Regions from separate parts of the Guyparkeria halophila genome, predicted to be linked through region 1. Evidence: predicted binding sites of a transcription regulator. Region 1 holds the regulator's gene; each other region holds the start of a gene.

What was found. Region 1 encodes FliA, which starts transcription of late flagellar genes. Its sites were predicted from a motif close to GCTAAAGTTNNNNNNNNNNCNGCCGATA; they were not measured.
Region 2: a site for FliA is predicted at 2,286-2,313, ahead of SR882_RS05110 (methyl-accepting chemotaxis protein). Genes of this name have one in related genera too.
Region 3: a site for FliA is predicted at 956-983, ahead of SR882_RS04455 (methyl-accepting chemotaxis protein). Genes of this name have one in related genera too.
Region 4: a site for FliA is predicted at 2,666-2,693, ahead of SR882_RS02610 (methyl-accepting chemotaxis protein). Genes of this name have one in related genera too.

The regions. Positions count from the first base shown of each region.
Region 1 covers NZ_CP140153.1:735,180-740,214, reverse strand. The annotation lists gene SR882_RS03400 (protein-glutamate methylesterase/protein-glutamine glutaminase) at 1-229, opposite strand, end outside; gene SR882_RS03395 (chemotaxis protein CheA) at 233-2,344, opposite strand; gene SR882_RS03390 (protein phosphatase CheZ) at 2,439-3,209, opposite strand; gene cheY (chemotaxis response regulator CheY) at 3,219-3,605, opposite strand; gene SR882_RS03380 (RNA polymerase sigma factor FliA) at 3,719-4,441, opposite strand; gene SR882_RS03375 (MinD/ParA family protein) at 4,438-5,035, opposite strand, start outside.
Region 2 covers NZ_CP140153.1:1,105,600-1,110,634, forward strand. The annotation lists partial or broken gene SR882_RS05100 (allophanate hydrolase-related protein) at 1-190, opposite strand, end outside; gene SR882_RS05105 (phospholipase D family protein) at 478-2,028, opposite strand; gene SR882_RS05110 (methyl-accepting chemotaxis protein) at 2,414-3,970, shown strand; gene SR882_RS05115 (cell division FtsX domain-containing protein) at 4,159-4,689, shown strand; gene SR882_RS05120 (MgtC/SapB family protein) at 4,714-5,035, shown strand, end outside.
Region 3 covers NZ_CP140153.1:948,149-953,183, forward strand. The annotation lists gene SR882_RS04450 (phytoene/squalene synthase family protein) at 17-892, opposite strand; gene SR882_RS04455 (methyl-accepting chemotaxis protein) at 1,045-2,226, shown strand; gene SR882_RS04460 (hypothetical protein) at 2,245-2,826, opposite strand; gene SR882_RS04465 (HAD-IA family hydrolase) at 2,823-3,521, opposite strand; gene ubiG (bifunctional 2-polyprenyl-6-hydroxyphenol methylase/3-demethylubiquinol 3-O-methyltransferase UbiG) at 3,521-4,249, opposite strand; gene SR882_RS04475 (TRZ/ATZ family hydrolase) at 4,279-5,035, opposite strand, start outside.
Region 4 covers NZ_CP140153.1:560,237-565,271, reverse strand. The annotation lists gene xerD (site-specific tyrosine recombinase XerD) at 570-1,475, shown strand; gene SR882_RS02615 (DsbC family protein) at 1,656-2,423, shown strand; gene SR882_RS02610 (methyl-accepting chemotaxis protein) at 2,812-4,452, shown strand; gene SR882_RS02605 (NAD-dependent epimerase/dehydratase family protein) at 4,631-5,035, shown strand, end outside.

The sequences.
Region 1 (5,035 bases):
GGGTCGGACAGCGTTCGGTGATGCGCCGTACCGCCGAGATGCCGTCCATGATCGGCATCTCGACGTCCATGGTGATGATATCGGGCTTGAGTTCGCAGGCCTTGAGCACGGCCTGGCGCCCGTTGGACGCCTCGCCCACGACCTCCAGGCGCGGATCGCTGGAGAAGACCTCTCGCAGCGCGCGACGGAAGAACAGCGAGTCGTCGACGATCAGAAGGCGTATCGGCATCGGTCAGGCCACCGAGCGCAGACGTTGACGACCACGGCCCGTGTTGCGGCGCACCATGCCCGGCAGGTCGAGGATCAGGGCGATATGCCCGTCGCCGGTGATGGTCGCACCGGCAAAACCATCGACCACCCGCAGCAGCTCGCCCAGCGGCTTGATCACCACTTCCTCCTGACCGATGACCGAGTCGACCACCAGGGCCATCAGTTGCGCACCATGCTGGACCATGACCACCTGGTCGGTCTCGCAGCGCGTGCCTGGCTTCTCGCCACGCAGGGCCAGCCAATCGGTCATGCGGAACAGCGGCACGGCACGATCGCGAACGGTGATGGTCGACTGACCGTCGACGACGTTCACTTCCTTGTCGGCCATCTCGAAGATCTCGTTGACCACCGACAGCGGAATGGCGTACTTGCGCCCGGAGACGATCACCATCAGCGTCGGCAGGATGGCCAGCGTCAGCGGCACCTTGATGTTGATCTGGGTACCCTCGCCTTGCGCCGAGTCGATGCTGATGGTGCCCGAAAGCTTGGTGATCGCGGTCTTGACCACGTCCATGCCCACGCCGCGGCCGGAGATATCCGAGATCTGATCCTTGGTGGAAAAGCCCGGGTGCAGGATCAGCTCGAAGCATTCCTGGTCGGTGAGGCGCTCGGCGGTGTCGGGATCGACGATCCCTTTCTCGACGCCCTTGCGACGCAGCACCTCGGCGTCCATCCCGGCACCATCGTCCTGGATGGACAGACGGATGTGGTCGCCCTCCTGGGCGGCCGACAGCAACACGGTGCCGGCCCGGTCCTTGCCATTGGCCTCGCGGGCATCCGGCATCTCAATGCCGTGGTCGACGGCATTGCGCACCAGGTGGATCAAGGGATCGGCGAGCGCCTCGACCAGATTCTTGTCGAGATCGGTGTCCTCGCCCTCGAGTTCGAGGTTGACCTCCTTGCCCAAGGTGCGCGCGGTATCCCGCACGACGCGCGGGAAGCGGCCGAAGACCTTCTTGACCGGCTGCATTCGGGTCTTCATCACCGCCCCCTGCAGATCGGAGGTCACCATGTCGAGCGTGGCGATCACCGAGGAGATCTCTTCGTTCTCGAAGGTCGTCTTGAGGGTGTTCATGCGATTGCGCACCAGCACCAGCTCGCCCACCAGGTTCATGATGCTGTCGAGCCGCTCGGTGTCCACGCGCACGGTGGTTTCCACCGGTGCCTTGTGCGCCTCTGCCGCCTTGGGGTTGTCCTGGGACTTGGCGGCGGGCTTGGCCGGTGCCGCGGGCTTGGCGGGCGGCTGTTCGGGCTTGGTTTCAGCCTTGGGCTCGGGCGCAGCCTCGGCCGGCTCTTCGTCGGCCTGCGGTGCGGTCACGGTCGGCCCCTTGCCCTTGCCGTAAAGCTCATCGAGCACCGCCTCGAACTCCTCGTCGGTGATCTCGTCGGAATCCGCGGCACCTGCCGCCTTTTCGGCGGCAGCCGGATCGGCTTCCGGCGCCGGGGCCTGGAACTTGCCCTTGCCGTGCAGCTCGTCGAGCAGGCTCTCGAACTCGTCGTCGCTGATCAGGTCATCACCCGCACCACCGCTTGCCGCTGGCGCCTCGGACTCGGCCGCGTCCAGGTCGGCCAGCATGCGGTCGAAGGCATCGTCCTCCTCGGCCACTGCGGTCGGTTCGGCGGCCGGGGTGTCGTCACTCGGTACGGGCTCGCTCGGGGCGGAAGCAGCCGGCGGCGCGGCCGCATCCTGATGCGCCAACGCTTCGATTTCCTTGAGGAAGGCCTTGGAAACGTCTTCCGGGTACTGTCCGCCGCGCAGGGAATCGAACATGTCATTGAGCACGTCGATCACCTGCAGCATCACGTCCATGATCCGGCTGTTCATGGTGATTTCCTGGTTGCGCAGCAGGTTGAAGATGTCCTCTGCCCGGTGACAGACCTCCACCAGCGGATGGACCTCGAGGAAGCCGGCCCCACCCTTGATGGTGTGGAAGGCGCGGAACACCGAATTGAGCCGGTCCGCGTCATCAGGCGACTGCTCCAGCTCGATCAGCTGTTCATCCAGCCCGTTGAGCAGCTCACCGGCCTCAATCAGGAAGTCCTGCAACAGCTCGTTGTCCGGTTCGAATGCCATGCTTGCCTCTCATGCGCTCTGTGACACCCCCAACGGGGATGTGCCACGTTCCCGCCCGGCCACCTGGGCCCGGCATTTCCCTCCACCGACCGGGTCAGAAACCCAGGCTGGCGAGTAGATCGTCGACGTCGTCCTGATTCTTGACCACGTTGTCGCCCGCGTGGGGCAACTGCGGCCCGACGCCATCCTCGGCACGCTCGGCCGGGGCGGTCTTGCCGTCCCCTCCCTTGGCGTTGCGAACCGGCGCGGTGATCTGCAACAGCCCGACCAGCTTTTCCTCGAGCTGCTCGAGCAGGTCGATCACTCGCATCAGCAGTTGACCGGACAGATCCTGAAACTCCTGGGCCATCATGATCTCGGTGAACTGACCCTTGAGCTGCTCGCCACAGCGGGTGGTCGAATCCAGGTAGCGGGTCATCGAGTCGACCACGCCACTCAGACGGGCGTTATCGGCCTCGCTGGCGGCGACTTTAGCCAACTCGTCCTTGAGCCGCTGCGAGCGCTCGACGATCTGCTCGGCCGTGGGCGTGGCCTCTTCGGTGACCGTCAAGGTGCGTGTCGCCGCCTGCTCGGTCAGGGTTATCACGTAACGCAGGCGATCACGCGCGTCCGGCATCTCGTCTTCGGCCAGTGCCCCGAGACGCTCGTCCTCGGCAAAGCTCCTGAGGGTGTCGTGCACCTCGCGCGTCATCCGACCGACCTCGTCGAAGATGTTGCCCGAGTAGGCCGCCGTGAGCTCACCGATCAGCTGCGCCTCGCTCGGCGAATCCTCGTTCTCGATCGCCTCGACCAAGGCGCGGGCGTCGGCCAATCGCTTTTCGCGGCCGACCACCGGCTGGAAATCCTGTTCGTCTGCTTGAGTCATCCCGCGCCCCTATGATTCGACGCGTTCGAAGATCTTGTCGATCTTCTCCTTGAGCGTGGCCCCGTTGAACGGCTTGACGATATAGCCGTTCACGCCCTCCTGGGCGGCGAGCACGATCTGTTCCCGCTTGGCCTCGGCGGTCACCATGAGCACCGGCAGACTGGCGAGGTTCGGATCGGCACGGACCGCCCGCAGCAGGTCGATGCCGGTCATTCCCGGCATGTTCCAGTCGGTCACGAGGAAATCGAAATTGCCCTGCCTGAGCAGTGGCAGTGCCGTCTGGCCATCATCGGCCTCCTCGAGGTTGGTGAAGCCAAGCTCCTTGAGGAGGTTCTTGATGATCCGGCGCATCGTGGAGAAATCATCCACCACGAGGATCTTCATGTTTCGGTCCATTTTCGCCCCTGGGATCGTTTGTCAGTACCAGGCAGGTTGCCTTGTTCGAACGTGGGTATGAGGGTCTATCGGCGCCGACCGGAAAAGATTGAGCCTTTTCCGCACCCGGCGCCCTATTTCCAGGCGTTCATCGCGGTCTTGAGCCGCATGATCGCCTTGTTGTGAATCTGACAGACGCGCGACTCACTGACGCCGAGCACCGCGCCAATCTCTTTCTGGTTGAGTTCCTCGACATAGTACAGGGACATCACCAGTCTTTCCCGCTCCGGCAACTCATCGATGCAATCGGCCAGGTCGCGCTGGAAATGATCCTCGGCCAGCGCTTCGTCGGGTTGCTGGCTGTTGGGATCGGCAATGTCGAAGGTCTCGTTTTCCGCCTCGCCGCCGTGATCCAGCGAGCCCACATGGACCGAGGAGGAATCACTGATGGCGGCATGGTACTCGTCGAGGGTGATGCCCATGCGCTCGCAGACCTCGGCGTCTCGCGCCTCGCACCCGGTGTCGGCCTCGATGGCGGCCACCGTCTGCGCGATTTCCCGCTGGCGCCGATAGACCGAGCGCGGCGCCCAGTCGTTGCGACGCACCTCGTCGAGCATCGCGCCGCGTATGCGCAAGCCCGCGTAGGTCTCAAACGAGGCCCCCTTGTCGCCATCGAACAGACGGGCGGCATCGAGCAGCCCGACCATGCCCGCCTGAATCAGATCCTCGGCCTGCACATGGGAGGGCAGCCGCCCGAGCAGGTGAAAGGCCACCCGCTTGACGAGGTCCGCGTGCTTGGCCACCAGGGCTTCGGTCGATCCGGCCTGAACGTTCTGATACATGGCGCGTGCATTCATAACAGGTTCTCGGGGTCCAGCTCGGCGTTGTTCACCAGTCGCTCGACGAAAAACTGCAACTGCCCCTGCGGTCCGCGCGGCACCGGCCACTGATTGACCTTGTCCGCCATCGCCGTGAACGCCCGCGTCGACTTCGCGCCGCCGTAGAGCTGCACGACGGTCTTCTGACGCTGCACGGCCCGGCGCAGGTAATCGTCGAACGGCACCGAGCCCATGTGGGTGAGCGTCACATCGAGAAAGCGCTTGGCCGCTACCGAGAGTTTCTCGAACAGACGCCGGCCCTCGGCGGCATCACGCACCATGTTCGCCACCACGTGGAACCGCGTGACGTCGTGTTCGCGCGAGAGCACCTTGATCACGGCGTAGGCGTCGGTGATCGAGGCCGGCTCGTCGCAGACCACCACCACGACCTCGTTGGCCGCCTCGGCGAAGCGCACCACCGAATCGGCGATGCCCGCGGCCGAGTCGACCACCAGGGTGTCGACCGGCCAGCGCATGCCGGAGAAGGCCGAGATCAGCCCGGCGTTCTCGGCGGCCGTCAGGCCGGCCATGCTGGCCACCCCGCTGGCTGCCGGCAGGATGCCGATGCCTTCG
Region 2 (5,035 bases), 370 kb from region 1:
CGACGAACGAACCGAACAGGCTTGCGGGCACGTTCCAGACCTCCACGTCGATGGCCTTGCCGCCATCGGTGACGCGCACCAGCCCGGGGCGTTCGGGCGGGCCACCCGCCAGGGCGTAGAAGCGGTACTCGGGAGCGGTGTGGGTGGTTTCGGCCAGCCGGGCGCGACGCTCGGTCAGCTGCCTTTGCGTGTCGAGGCCGGTATCACAGGCCCGTGTGGCGTCGGCCCCGGGTTAGATCGGCTGGTTCACCCGCCACGGCGAAGGAGCGGTTGTTGGCGTCGAGTCGATCGACACCGGCGAGCGGAAACCGGACCGTTTTGTTCGTTCGCCGTTATGGTCCGTGGACCGGGACAACGAGTCATGGCGATGTCGGCCGGCTAGCGCCGATCGAGTTGGCCGGCGTGGCTACGCCGGTTCTCAGATAGCGGCGCGCCAGGGTGGGAATGAGCCTATGTCGGGCGACCCCCGACGGACTGTTACAGCATCCACTCGATCGGCATCAGCGAGAAGAACCACGTCACCGCGCGCTTGAGCGGACCGGCGCCCGGTTCGTTGGGGTGGGTGGTGACGCCGTCGTCGGTCTGTTCCAGCCAGCGAATCTCGCCATGCTCCAGTTTTAGCCGGTAGGCACTCGTAGGTACGTGCATCTCGAAGGTATGGCTGATCGCCCGGGCCAGGTCCGGACTGTCGATGACGAACCCGAGTTCGGTATTGAGTAGTACCGAACGGGGATCGACGTTATAGGACCCGATGAATACCTGCCGGTCGTCCACCACGACGGCCTTGGCGTGCAGGGTGGTCGCCGGGCTGCCGAAAGGCCCGGCGCCCTCCGGCCGTGGTTCTTCCTCCGCGACCCGCCGCATCTCGAACAGCTCCACCCCGGCCTCGAGCAGCGGGCGCCGGTAGCGGGCGTAGCCGGTGTGTGCCGGGGCCATGTCGGTCGCGTCGAGCGAGTTGGTCAATACGCGCACTCGGACGCCCTGGCGAGCGAGTGAGATCAGGTCGTCGGTGAGCGTCGGGGTGGGGACGAAGAACGAGGAGATGATGTCGAGCGACTGTTCCGGTGAACGCAGTTGCTCGCGCAGCGAGAGGGTAAGGAGCTCGTTGGGATCGTGTTCGCCCAGCCCCTTGGTCGGCGGGTCGATCACCAGCCGTGTGGGTGCCCATTCCAGTCCCAGCTGCCCGTTGAGCAACTGGTCGACGACGTAGTTCTCGCGCACCGCCACCATCAGATCCTCGGCCTGCGGGTCGAGTGCGATGGCATCGGCCTTGAAGTCGAGCGTTTCCCGGGTTTCGGCGGCCGCCTCGTCTTCTGGGGTGGGCAGGATGCGGTCGGCCGGATAGGCCGAGCGGCTTTGCCAGTACCGATCGAAGCCGCGCGAGACCTCGTCGACCACGGGCCCCACGGCGAGGATGTCGAGATCCGAGAACAAGAAGCCGTCGGTCGAACCGAAATAGCTGTCGCCGATATTGCGCCCGCCGCTGATCAGCGCCTGGTTGTCGGCGATGAGGACCTTGTTGTGCATGCGACGGTTGGCCCGATTGAAGTCGGTGAGAAAGCCGATCCAGCGGGCATCGCGTGTCATGAACGGATTGAACAGCCGTACAGCGATGTTGGGGTGGTCGTGCAGGGCGGCCAGTTCGGCATCCAGTTGCCGGGTGCCCTGGTCGTCGAGCAGCAACCGCACGCGCACCCCTCGGTCGGCGGCATCCAGTAGTTCGCGCAGCAGCAGGGTGCCGGAGCGATCGGCGTACCAGATGTAGTACTGCAGATCGAGGCTGCGCTGGGCGGTACGCGCCAGGTGGGTCAGCGCCGCGAAGGTCATCACCGGATCCGACAGCAGGTACACCCCGGTCTTTCCCGGGTGGGCGGCCTTCTGCGGAGCAAGCGCGTCGCCCAGCGGCGTGGCACGCGCCTCAGCCGGCGGGAGGGTGACACTGACGTGGCGACCCTCCAGCGGGGGCAGGGCGCAGCCGGTCAGCACCAGGGCGAGCAGGGCAACGCGCCCCATCTGTCGTATCGGCATTCCCTTGATCAATCGCGAATCCTCCTCGGTTGTTCGCGGATCTAGCCTTTCGATGATTCCACGAATGTCGGTCTGCCGTCATGGACTTGCCGTGCAGCGCATGTGGTTGGAGGCAAGGACGCGGGCGGGGTTCCGGCTGAGCGGGAAACGGGGTGCATTCGACGGGCCTGGGTGGCACAATCGCGCCCCTTTAGACAGTTCGTTTGCTGGCTTATCAATAGCCGACCTTGTTCGGTTGGGGAAAATCCTCGCAAAACCCTAAAGTTTTCCCCCGTAAACTCGATAACCCACAATATCTGAATGAACGGATGTATGGCCCCGGCCCGCCACTGCATCCGATGGTCGTCACGCCCCACGTTGTTCCCCTTAGAGTAGTCACTGATTCATGCGCAATAACCTGCCCGTCTCCGATACCGAATACACCTTTCCTGCCGGGGAGCGCTTGGTGTCGACCACCGATCTCCAAGGTCGGATCACGTATTGCAACGAGGCGTTCGTCAATATCAGCGGCTATTCACGTGACGAGCTGATCGGCCAGCCGCACAACATCGTGCGGCACCCGGACATGCCGCCGTTGGCCTTCGAGGTGATGTGGACGCATCTCAAGGCCGGTCAGCCTTGGATGGGGCTGGTCAAGAACCGATCGAAGAACGGCGGTTACTACTGGGTGGATGCGTATGTGACGCCGATTACCGAACACGGCGAGGTGATCGGCTACGAGTCGGTGCGTTCCTGCCCGTCGCGCGAGGACGTCAAGCGAGCCGAGCGCCTGTATCGACGCATCAACCAGCGGGGTTATCGGGCACGAAGATTCCGTCTGCATGGCCAGGATGTGATCGGCGTGGTGGGCCTGGCCGTCTCGGCCGGCCTGTGGGCCGTTGGACACGGCCTGCCGGCCTTGTGGGCATTGGCCGCCACCGGCCTGGTGTTCGCTGTGATGGGGCGGCTGCGTGAGCGGCAACTGATTTCCGCTCTGACCGAACAGCTGCCCAATGCCTTCAGCCATCCGCTGGCGGTGGATTCCTACACCGGCGAGGCGGGTTTGCTGGGTCGCCTGAAGGTCTCGATCAAGAGCGAGCAGGCGCGGATGATCACGGTACTGACCCGGATCGAGGATGCCTCGGACCAGGTCAGTCGTCAGTCTTCGGTGAGCCTGGAGCTGTCCACCCAGGCCAAGGACGAAATCGCGCGTCAACAGGCGGAGACCGAGCAGGTCGCGGCGGCCATGCACGAGATGTCGACCACCATCAATGACGTCTCCGAACACGTCCAGCGCACGGCGGACGAGGCCAGTCGTTCCCAGGAACTGGTCGAGGAGGGGCGGCACCTGTCCACCCGCACCCGTGAGTCGATTGTCGACCTGCAGGGGACGGTCAATGCCATCGGGGATTCCGTCGAGGGGGTATCGAACCAGACCGGGGCGATCGCCAGCGCCGCCGGCATCATCGATCAGATCGCCCAGCAGACCAACCTGCTCGCGTTGAATGCCGCCATCGAGGCGGCACGGGCCGGCGAACACGGCCGCGGCTTTTCCGTGGTGGCCGAGGAGGTGCGCGATCTGGCGCGGCGGACCCAGGAGTCGACCCGTGACATCCACGAGATTATCGGGTCATTGACGCAGCAGGCCGAGGAATCGGTGGCCGTGGCCCGGCGTGGTCGGGACGCGGCTACCGCCGGGGTCGAGCGCGTGCGTGAGTCGGAGGAAATGCTCAATGGCGTGGCCGAGGCGGTGGCGCAGATCCGGGACATGGCCACCTCGATGGCCGCCGCCGTCGAGGAGCAGGCGACCGTGTCCGGCGAGATCGATCGGCAGGTGCACAATATCTCCGACCTGGCCAACTCCAGCCTCGGCCAGTCGGCCTCCGCCGAGGAGAAGATCCACGATCTCGAGCGCATTGCCGCCGAGCTTCACGAGCTGGTCACCCGCTTCAAGCGAGACTGACGCCCACCGTCCCGCCGCCGGTGCACGTCTCGCGCTCGTGCTACGCCCCGGCTGATCCGTCGCGGTCATTGCCCGGCTTCTTCCGAGCCAACCGGCGATCTGTGAACTAACGTCTCCTGCATAAATCCCATCAACAGACACGGATTTCTGGTTGAAATTCGCCGGTTCACCCGATCAGGAGGTGGTTTATGACTCAGGCAACGATCATCAGCGAACGCTTTCCGCATCTAGTCGATGCCGTGTTCCACGACGAGCGCCGTGCCCGCGACGCGGCGAGCGCACTGGCGGCTAAGGTCGGTCTGTCGACCGAGCAGATCGACGTGGTCGAGCCGAACGATCCCCAGCGAGCGGAAAAACTGGAGCCGGAGTCGTCCGAGATCTCCCGGACCATTCTTCGTTCCCATGCGGTGCTCGGCGTCATCGGTGCCGTCGTCGGTCTGATCCTAGCCGGCATCCTGGTCGGCGCGGGGTTTGACTTTGCGCAGACCCGGCCGGCCTGGGTGTACGGCATTTTGGCCGTAATCGGCGGCCTGATCGGCATGCTCGGCGCTGGTGTGGTGTCCGTCCGACTGGATCATGAGCGAGTGATTGCGGATACCCGGGATGCCTCGACGCATGGCGAGTGGACGGTGGTGGTCCACGCGCGAGACGAGGACGAGAAGCATCGCGCCGACGAACTCCTGCGGGAGCATTCCCAACGAGTCAACGAGTCGCTTTGACCCGTCACCAAGGAGAGGTGACGAATGATATTCGACATCGACTGGCAGTCGGTCTACTGGAACCTGACCTACCTGGCCGCGGCGTATGTGCTGGCCCTCCCGGTGGGTTTGGAGCGAGAGCGGCACTCACGTTCGGCCGGGCTGCGCACCTTCCCGTTGGTGGCGGTGGCCAGCTGCGCCTACATGCTGTTGGGCATCAATGTGCTGGATTCCAGCGATGCCGAGGCGCGCGTGTTCGAAGGGATCATCACCGGCATGGGCTTTATCGGTGGCGGGGCGATCCTCAAGAGCCAGAGTCATGCGCACGGGACCGCCACCGCGGCCAGTCTCTGGACCACCGGTGCGA
Region 3 (5,035 bases), 210 kb from region 1:
GGGTTACTCGGTTGGGTTACCAGGAGGCACGCCAGGCAAGCCACCACTGGCGCACGGGACTGATTTCAACGCGGCCGCCGGTGAGTTGCGCGGGCGTTTCCTGCATCAGGCGCAGATGCTCGCGGTCGATGGCACGCAGGATGCGGAACAGGCGTGGCGGTCGGCCGGTCACCGGCCAGGCGTCCAGGCCGGATCGGATCGCCTCGAGTTCGTCGCGGAACAGGTCCTCACGCGCCGTTGGTGCGGGCTCGCGGTACAGGTCGGCCTCGTCCAGCCCGAAGCGATTGAGGGTGTCCTGTGGCAGGTAGACACGCCCGAGTCGCGCATGGCGGCCCAGTAGCCGCGCCCGGTCGAGCCGGCCGTGCCAGCGTCCCAGCTGGGCGGCGGCGTCGATCTGCCCGGCGGGCAGGTCGAGCAGCCGCCCGTACAGGGCGAACAGGCTGGCGTAGCGCGCGTCGAGAAAGGCCTCGAGATCCGTCTCGGCGGCAAAGCCCTCGTACTCGAGCTCGATGCGCGCCGCCCCCAACCGCTCTTCCAGTTGGGCGATCAGTGGCGAGTCCTCGCGGCGTGCTTCCTCGCCCAGACCGATCGCCTCGAGTCCCGCGGCCAGGGACTGGATCACCGGGTGCTCGGCTCGCCCCTGGGTCATGCCCAGCAGCGCCTCGCGCCACCAGTCGAGCTTGGCCATGGCCACCTGCGGTTCGCTGACGGTCTCCGGGATCTCGGCCAGCGAGACATCCAGCGCACGCAGGGCGGTCACCGCCCGCTGCCGGGCGGGCGGCAGCTTGAGGCTGGCCAGCCGGAAGGCACTGCCCACCGGCCGTGCCAGACGTTCGCATTCGGCGGCCGCCAGCTGGGGCTCGACCGAGGGGCGGGTAGATTCGGCGCTCATGGGCGGGGATTCTACCAGTTCGGCCGATGGTCGCCGGATGGCCGATCGTGGCGTCGAGTCAACACTCAAGAATTCCCCGCCGGGACCGATATCCCGGCTAAGGCCGATTGTCTATCCTCTCCGCCGTCATCATGAGCAAGGTATACCGAACGATGAATCAACCCAGTCTCCTGCGCCGTCTCAAGTGGTCGTTTGTCGGTATGGGTATCGTGATGGGCGCCATCTTTCCCGTCTTCGCGTCGTTCTTCGTCGAGTTTCGCGACGGCATGCTGGGCTGGTTCGTGGTCGGCTGTCTGGGCGCGGGACTGACAGTGGGGTTCGTCAACTACGGCCTGGCCCACCTGATCCTGTTGCGCCGCATGGGGTCGCTGGCGCGGATTGCCGCCGCCGTGCGCGACGGCAATCTCACCCAGAAATGCACCATCGTCAGCCACGACTCGCTCGGCGAGATCGTGACCAGCGTCAACGGCATGATCGACCAGCTGCACGCCCAGATGGGCGATCTCAATCGCAGCAGCGATTCGTTGTCGGCGGCCGCCGGTAGCCTCGACGAAAGCGTCTCCAGCGTGATGACGGCACAGGGGCGGGTTCAGGCGCAGCGTGAGCGCACCCTGGGCGAGGCCCGCGAGGTGGCCGACGGCGGTGGGCGGCTGGTCGGGGCCATCCTCGAGGCCGGTCACCAGGCCGGTGAAATGCAGTCGCGCGCCGAGCAGACGCGCGGCCAGGTGGGCGAGAGCGTCGCCTCGATCACCCGTTCGCAGGAACGTGTCGAGGAAACCGCCGCGCTGATCACCTCGCTGGTGGCCGCCCGAGACCGCATTGCCGGCATGACCGCGACCATCGATGCGGTCGCCGAACAGACCAACCTGTTGGCACTGAACGCGGCGATCGAGTCGGCCCGTGCCGGCGAGCACGGTCGCGGCTTTGCCGTGGTTGCCGACGAGGTGCGCAAGCTCGCCGGCCGTAGCGGCGAGGCCGCCCGGGATATCGGTCTGGTGATGGAATCACTGGGGCGCGACGTGACCGCCGCCGATGACAAGATGCAGGAAGCCAGTCGGTATTCCGCGGATGCCGAGCGCTCCTTGCGGACCGCTTCCGGCGGGCTGTCCGAAATGCTTGATTCGGTGGCCGATACGGTCAAGCTCACCGAGGAGGCCGCCGGCCACGGGGAGCGTCACCAGACGGCAATCGAGCAGCTCACCGCGGATCTGAATTCACTGATCGAGGTGGTCGAGCGCAACGCCGAGACCATGCAGTCGGCGAATGATGCCGTCGATTCGGTCAACCGCGAGGCCGATCGGCTGGCTGGTCAGGTGGCGCGCTTCCGGCTTTGACCGGCGGGACCGCTGGCGTCAACCGCGGCCGGTAATCACGCGCCAGGCAATCCGGATTGCCGCGGTTGCCTTGGCGATCGGCGAGCGGGCCGTCTCGGTCTGAAACCAGAGCGACGGGTCGACCTGCCGTTCGCGCAGGATCTGCTCGACCCGCACGATCGTCAGTCGATAGCGCCAGCCGGCCAACCAGGGTTTTCCCAGGGGAGCCGCGCCCTGCAGCACGCCACGAATCCGTCCGGCGAAGCGCTCGTTGAAGCGCCGGAAGGCGAAATCGACCCGTTGCTCCTGCCAGTGGGCCTCGGTCACCCCCAGTTGCGCCAGTTCGTCGGCGGGTAGTCGCATCGCATGACCGGCCTGCCGGTCGGCCGCGGCGTCCAGCCAGCCATCGACCAGCAGCACGGCCGTGATCAGCCCGTCGATGCGGGCCTGGTCGGTGGAGGACAGGCGATCGAACCAGGGCGGGCGGAAGGCGGCGAGGCGATCGCGGTAGAAGGCGATCAGATCGCCCATGTCCTCGGGGGTCGTGACCGGGGTGAGTGGCGCATTGCGCAGACGGGCGTCCACCGACCAGGCGAGCAGGGAGGTGACGCGCGGAATCATTTGGCATCCACCGCGTCGGGATTCGCCGCGTGGAGATCCGATCCAGGGAGCAGGCCGGCGATCTCCTCGGGGTGATCGATCACCAGCGTGGCGCCCCATGCCTCGATCGGCCGTTCGCCGTCGAGATAGCCCCAGCGTCCGGCGATGGTCGGCATGTCGGCGGCGTTGCCGGCGATGATGTCGCGTTCATGATCGCCGATGTACCAGATCGTCGATGGGGGCAGCCGCAGTTTGCCGGCCGCGAACAGCAGCGGGTCTGGGTGGGGTTTGGCCCGTTCGAGTTCGTCGCCGCAGACCACGACCGCCGGCTCGAGCTTCAGCGCCTCGAGCAGCCGATGGGTCAGCCCGCCCGGCTTGTTGGTCACCACGCCCCAGGGCATGGCGCGTTGCTCGAGCGAGTCGACCAGCGCTTCCAGGCCCGGGAACAGGCAGGTGTGCACGGCCAGGTCCGCCGCGTAGAGGGCCAGGAACCGATCACGCAGCTGGTCGTAGGTGTCGTGATCCGGGCCGATGCCCAACCCGATCCCCAGCAGACCGCGCGCCCCGTTGGAGACGTTGGGCCGGATCTCGGCGAACGGCATGGGCGCGAGTCCGTGCTCGGCGCGCAACTGGTTGAGCGCGGCGGCCATGTCGGGTGCCGTGTCGAGCAGGGTGCCGTCGAGGTCGAACAGGATCGCTTGCGGGGCGGGCAGCATCAGGAGTCCTTCTGGAAGGCCATCAGGTAATTGACGTCGAGATCGCGGTCGTGGAGCGAGAACTCGCGGGTCAGCGGGTTGTAGACGATCCCGGTCGAGGCGATCGGCTTGAGCCCGGCAGCGCGCCCCATCCGCGCCAGTTCGCCTGGACGGATGAACTGACGGTGGTCGTGCGTGCCGCGCGGCACCATGTTGAGCAGGTATTCCGCGGCGACGATGCCCAGCAGCCACGACTTGGCGTTGCGGTTGAGCGTCGACAGAAACACGTGGCCACCGGGGCGGACGGCCTCGGCGAGCGATTCGATGATGCGCGCGGGTTGCTCGACGTGCTCGAGCATCTCCATGCAGGTGACCACGTCGTATTCGCCGGCATGCTCGGGGGCAAAGCGGGTGACGTCGGCGACGCGGTAGTCGATGTCCAGATACGACGGGGCGTGGTCGCGGGCCACGGCGATGACGTCCTCAGCCAGGTCCAGCGCGGTCACCGTCGCCCCGCTGCGCGCGAGGGCCTCGGCAAGTATCCCTCCACCGCAGCCGACGTCGAGCACCCGGCTGTCACCGGCATCGCTATGGGTCTCGACGAAGGCCATGCGCAGCGGGTTGATCGCGTGCAGCGAGGCGAAGGGCCCATCGTGATCCCACCACTGCTCGGCCAGCCGGTTGAAGTGGGCCAGCTCGTCGGGCGAGGCGCTCGAAGGGGTGTCAGCGCGGTCGATGGTCGAGGTCATAGCGGGGTCCGCCAATGGGTAACGTTGCGTCAGCCGGCGGGCTTGGCCCATCGGATCGGTTCGCGCCAGGTATTGGCTTGGTCGATGATCGCCCGGGAGTCGAGCTGGCGCAACCGGCCGCCCCGCAGCAGCGCGTGGCCGTCGACCCAGACGTCGCTGACCTGCCGCCGCGAGGCGCTGTAGACCAGGGTGGATACCGGGTCGAAGACCGGCTGGGTCTCCGGCTCGTCGAGATTCACCGCCACGAGATCGGCGCGCTTGCCCGGCTCGATCGAGCCGATGCGCTCATCCAGACCGAAGGCGCGTGCCCCGCCCAGCGTGGCCATGTGCAGGGCCTGGTGGGCGCTGACCGCCGCGGCGTCATTGGCGATGGGTTTCGCGATCAGTGCGGCGGTGCGCATCTCGTCGAACATGTCGAGATCGTTGTTGCTGGCCGCCCCGTCGGTGCCCAGCCCGACATTCACGCCGGCCTCGAGCAGTTTCGCCACCGGGCAGAATCCGGAGGCGAGCTTGAGGTTGGACTGCGGCGAATGCAGCACGTGGCTGCCGGTGACCGCGAGCCGGTCGATCTCCGCGTCGGTCAGTTGCGTCATGTGCACGGCGATCAGGCGCTCGTTGACGAGCCCCAGCCGGTCGAGGCGCGCCAGCGGCCGTTCGCCGTTCGCCGCGACGGCCGCTTCGACCTCGTGGGCGGTCTCGTGGACGTGCATGTGCACCGGCAGGTCGAGCTGGTCGCTCATGGTGCGCACCCGCTCGAGCGCGGCATCGCCGACGGTGTAGGGGGCG
Region 4 (5,035 bases), 170 kb from region 1:
GGGCAATCGCACCGCGCAAGATTAGCAAAATTCGCCGCGTGGCTGGGAAGCACCTTGTCCGACTTAGCAGGCACATCCCGAAAAAAATGACAGAAACCGCCGCTAACCGGTTGGTGGAAAAGGGATTGCCTCCGGCCGATTTCACTTATGCACAGAAGCTGTGGACAACCTAGTGGAAAACACGCCAACAACCACGCCGGACAAAGCCCGATCAGGCAGTTGCACGGATTGCGCATTTTTTGGCCAGTCGGATCAGCCCACCTCGGCAAATTAAATAACATGTTGTTATACATGGTTATTGTCATTTCGCGACGCCACTGGCGAACGATCGCCCCGGCGGGGCTTGGCGCCCTGGCGCTGCTTGTGGTAGATCGGCATAAAAGACGGCCTGATTGTGGATAAAAAAGTGGACAACCGGTCTGAAAAGGTGGGAAATCCTCGCCGATCCGTTGTCAGATCAGGCGTTTCGCTGCCATGGTCCCGAGCCGGCACGCCATACTGTCCGTCGACATGCACGCTGTCCGCCGAAATATAAACTCCGCGGACACGACCCACCGAGAGCGAGCCCGATGCGGGACGACGAATTGATCACGGCCTTCATCGAGGCACTCTGGCTGGAGGAAAACCTGGCGGAGAACAGTCGCGCGGCCTACCGACGCGACCTGGAATTGACCGCGCGCCGACTCTCGGGGACCGCCGCACTGGACGAAAGCCGCGCCCTGGCCGACGCCGACGGCAATGCCCTGAACCGCCTTCTCGGCGAGCGACTGGCCGAGGGGGCGGCCCCACGTTCCGTGGGCCGCATGCGCTCGGCCCTGCGCCGGTTTTATGCCTGGGCCAATCGCGAGGGATTGATCCAGCCCAACCCGGCCACCGACCTGCCAGCACCGCGCCGCCCCCGCGCGCTGCCGACCGATCTGAGCGAGGCCGACGTCGAGGCCCTGCTGAACGCCCCCGACACCGGCTCGCCGCTGGGCCTGCGCGACCGCGCCATGCTCGAGACGCTCTACGCCACCGGCCTGCGGGTCTCGGAACTGGTCAACCTGAGACTCAACGAGATCCATCTCGCCCACGGCCTGGCGCGCATCACCGGCAAGGGCGGGCGCGAACGCCTGGTGCCGATCGGCGACGAGGCGATCGACTGGCTGCGCCGCTACCTCGACCAGGCGCGACCGACGATGCTGGGCGAGCGACAGACCGCGGCCGTGTTCGTCACCAACCGGGCCACGCCCCTGACCCGCCAGGCCTTCTGGTACCGCCTCAAGCACCATGCCCGCGAGGCCGGGTTGGCGCGACTGCCCTCACCTCATACCCTGCGACATGCCTTTGCCACGCACCTGCTCAATCACGGCGCCGATCTGCGCGCCCTGCAGATGCTGCTAGGGCACGCCGATCTGTCAACCACTCAGATCTACACGCATGTGGCCACCGCCCGTCTGCAGGCCCTGCACGCCGAGCACCACCCGCGCGGCTGATGCGCCGACAGGGGGTGATAGCCCATCGATGCCGGTCAATATCGCCAACGCTCGCCGTGACCTTGCAGGGATGCCACAATTACGTGGCGATTACGGAACCCCGCCGGGACTCGGCACTCCAAGTTCGGGCCGCCGGCCGAATATCCGGACACGACCATACAAACCCAGGTTGATTACCCAATGCGAAACACTCGTCTCCCGCTTGCCACCCGTCGCGGACTGACCGCGCTGCCCCCGGCTTTCGCCCTGGCCTTCGCCCTGGCCTTGCCGAGCACCGCGGTGATGGCCGACGACAAGGATGCGATCACCGCCAGCATCCAGAAACACATGCCGGGCGTACCGATCGACTCGATCGAGGAAACACCCGCCAAGGGCATCTACGAGCTGACCTCCAACGGGCAGATCGCCTACGTCACCGCCGACGGCAAGTACCTGATCGCCGGCGACCTGATCGACGTCGAGAACCGCCAGAACCTGACCCAGGGCAAGCAGGATGCCCAGCGCATCGCCGCGCTCGAGGACGTACCCGGTGAGCGCAAGCTGGTCTACCCGGCCGACGGCGAGACCAGGCATTCGATCACCATCCTCACCGACCCGACCTGCCCGTTCTGCGACAAGCTCCACAAGGAACTGCCGAAATTGCGTGAGGCCGGCGTCGAGGTGACCTACATCCTCACGCCGCGACAGGGGCCGGGTTCGAAAGGCTTCGAGATCTCCTCGAAAGTGGCCTGCGCCGATGACCCGAAGGACGCCCTCGATCGCGCCATGAAGGGCGGCTCGGTCGATGCCCAGGCCTGCCGCAATGACATGATCAAGGAGAACATGGCGCTCTCCAGCCGTCTGGGCATGAGCGGCACCCCGTACACCATCCTGCCCAACGGGGCGGCCATGCCCGGCTACCGTCCGGCCAACGTCGTGCTGCAGGCCATCGAGCAAAGCGGCGGCTGAGCACCTCGCCTCACTCGATGACCGACCCCGCGCCTTCCCGACGCGGGGTTTTTTGTTTGCGGGTCCCCGACGGATCTCGATGAATCGTCAGGGCGCCCGGGGCCGTCAAGCCATTGACGATCGACGGGCGCCTGCATCCGACGCCCGCGCAGACGTCGCCCCGATACCAACAGCTGCCTTCGGCATGATTCTGGCTAGACCTGCCCCACGCGCGACGGCGTGGACGAAAAGTCCCGCGCTTCGCTAAAGTCGGCCGCCGATCGACCGATAGAACCAACAAGACGAGCGAGAGCCCCTCACCGCAAAGTCACCCATGACCCCGCTGCCGCGGGTGTTTCCAAAGTGACGGCAGGGCGACTCGAGCCACTACAGGAGCATTGCCACCACCATGACCATCAAGGCCAAACTCATCCTGCTCGTGGTCCTTGCCGGCGCCGCCACGGTCGCCACCAGCCTGTTCGGCATCTATGCCGAACTCAAGGGCCACGAACTCGCCGAGAAGAACCACGAGTTGCGCATCATGCCGATCAACCACGTCGGCACCTCGGTGCAGTTGCTCAACCAGATGACCACCCAGTCGTTGCTGGCACTGCAACACGATCCGCAGGGGCGTACGGCCGCGATGCACGCTCACGGCATCGACCAGCACATGGACATCATCCGGGACAACCTCGCGGCGCTCGAGGAGGTCAACGCCAAGATCGCCACCATCGAGCACCGCCAGACCGAGTCCAACGAGGCTCAGCAGGCCCTGTTCTCGACGCAGGAAGAACTGGTCAACGTCGCCTTCCTGCCGCTGATCCAGAAACTTGAGGAAGGCAACTACGTCGGTGCCCAGGCCTTGCTGATCCTTACCCTCACCGAAGTGCTGCCGAGATTCGAGCAGGCAGCGAGCACCTACGAGGGCATCCTGCGCGACAACATGGAGGAGGAGCTAGCCCGCACCAGTGAGCGGGTCGAGCAAGACGTGATGATCTCGCTGGGCATCACGGTGATCAACGTCCTGATCATCATCATGATCGCCGCCTGGATCATCCATGGCGTCACGCGTGGCCTCAAGGCGGCCGACCGCTTTGCCACCAACTTCGCCGAGGGCAACCTCAACGAGCCGGTGCAACTCGACAGCCGCGACGAGATCGCCGAGATCATCACCCACATGAACACCGCGCGCGAATCCCTGCGCGATACCCTCAAACGCATCGGCGAGGCCTCCGAGCAGCTGGCTTCCGCCGCGGAGGAGACCTCGGCGGTCTCCGAGCAGACCGATCGTGGCGTGGCGCGTCAGATGCAGGAGATCGAGCAGGTCGCCGCAGCCATGAACCAGATGACCGCCACCGTCGAGGACGTGGCCCGCAATGCCTCGGATGCCTCGCAGAGTGCGCAGTCGGCCAACGACTCAGCCAAGCACGGCCAGACCATCCTCGGCAATGCAGTCAACGCGGTGGGCATCCTCTCCGACGAGATCCGCCAGTCCTCGGACACAATCGACTCGCTCAAGGCCGAATCCGAGGAGATCGGCAAGGTGCTCGACGTGATCGGCGCGATCGCCGACCAGACCAACCTGCTGGCCCTCAACGCGGCGATCGAGGCCGCCCGTGCCGGCGAACACGGGCGCGGCTTCGCCGTGGTCGCCGAAGAAGTCCGCGCGCTGGCCTCGCGCACACAGGGCTCCACGGAAGAGATCCACGGCATGATCGATCGGCTGCAATCACGCTCGAACGCGGCCGTGGCCGCGATGCAGCGCGCGCACAACCAGGTCGATCACAGCACCCAGGCCATGTCGGAGACCGAGGCGGCCCTGGGCGAGATTGCCCAGGGCGTCAACGGCATCAACGATCTCAACTTCCAGATCGCCAGCGCCGCCGAGGAGCAGAGCGCCGTGGCCGAGGAGGTCAACCGCAATGTGCAGACCATCTCGCAGATCAGCGAGGAATCGGCACAGGGGGCCACCCAGACCAAGACGGCCTCGGCCGAACTCGCCCGTCTGGCCGAGGAGCTGCAAGCGCGACTGGCCGGCTTCAAGCTTTAAGCCGCCGGTCGGCACACGCGCTGAAACAACAAAACCCGCCATCCGGCGGGTTTTTTGTGATGACCTCACTTGAGAAAGCACGAACCCTTGGGGTGATCGGAAAGCGACCTTACTGCAGGCGCCCCGAGGAAGCGCTAGGCTTGTCGCCTTTGCCTCCACCTTGACGTTCAGGCCGCCCATGCAATCACACGCCCAACCCAACCGCTCGCCGATCGTCCTGGTCGGCTACGGCGATGTCGCACGACGACTCGCCCATCGACTGACCGACCACGAGCTCGTCGCCATCGGCCGCCACCCGGCTGACTGCCCCGCCGGCCATCAAGGTCGTTGGCAATCTGTCACGATCGACCTGGACGACGAGGATCACCTTCCCGCCGAGGCAACGCCGCAGGGCGCGATCTGGATCTACCTCGCCCCACCGCCGCGCCGGGGACAGACCGATACCCGCCTGGCCAAATGGATGGCCGAGGCCTCGAACCCGCCGAGCGGCCTGATCTACATCAGCACCACCGGCGTCTACGGCGATCGGGGCGGGAACTGGGTGGACGAGTCGACACCGCCGGCCCCGGCCCACGATCGGGGG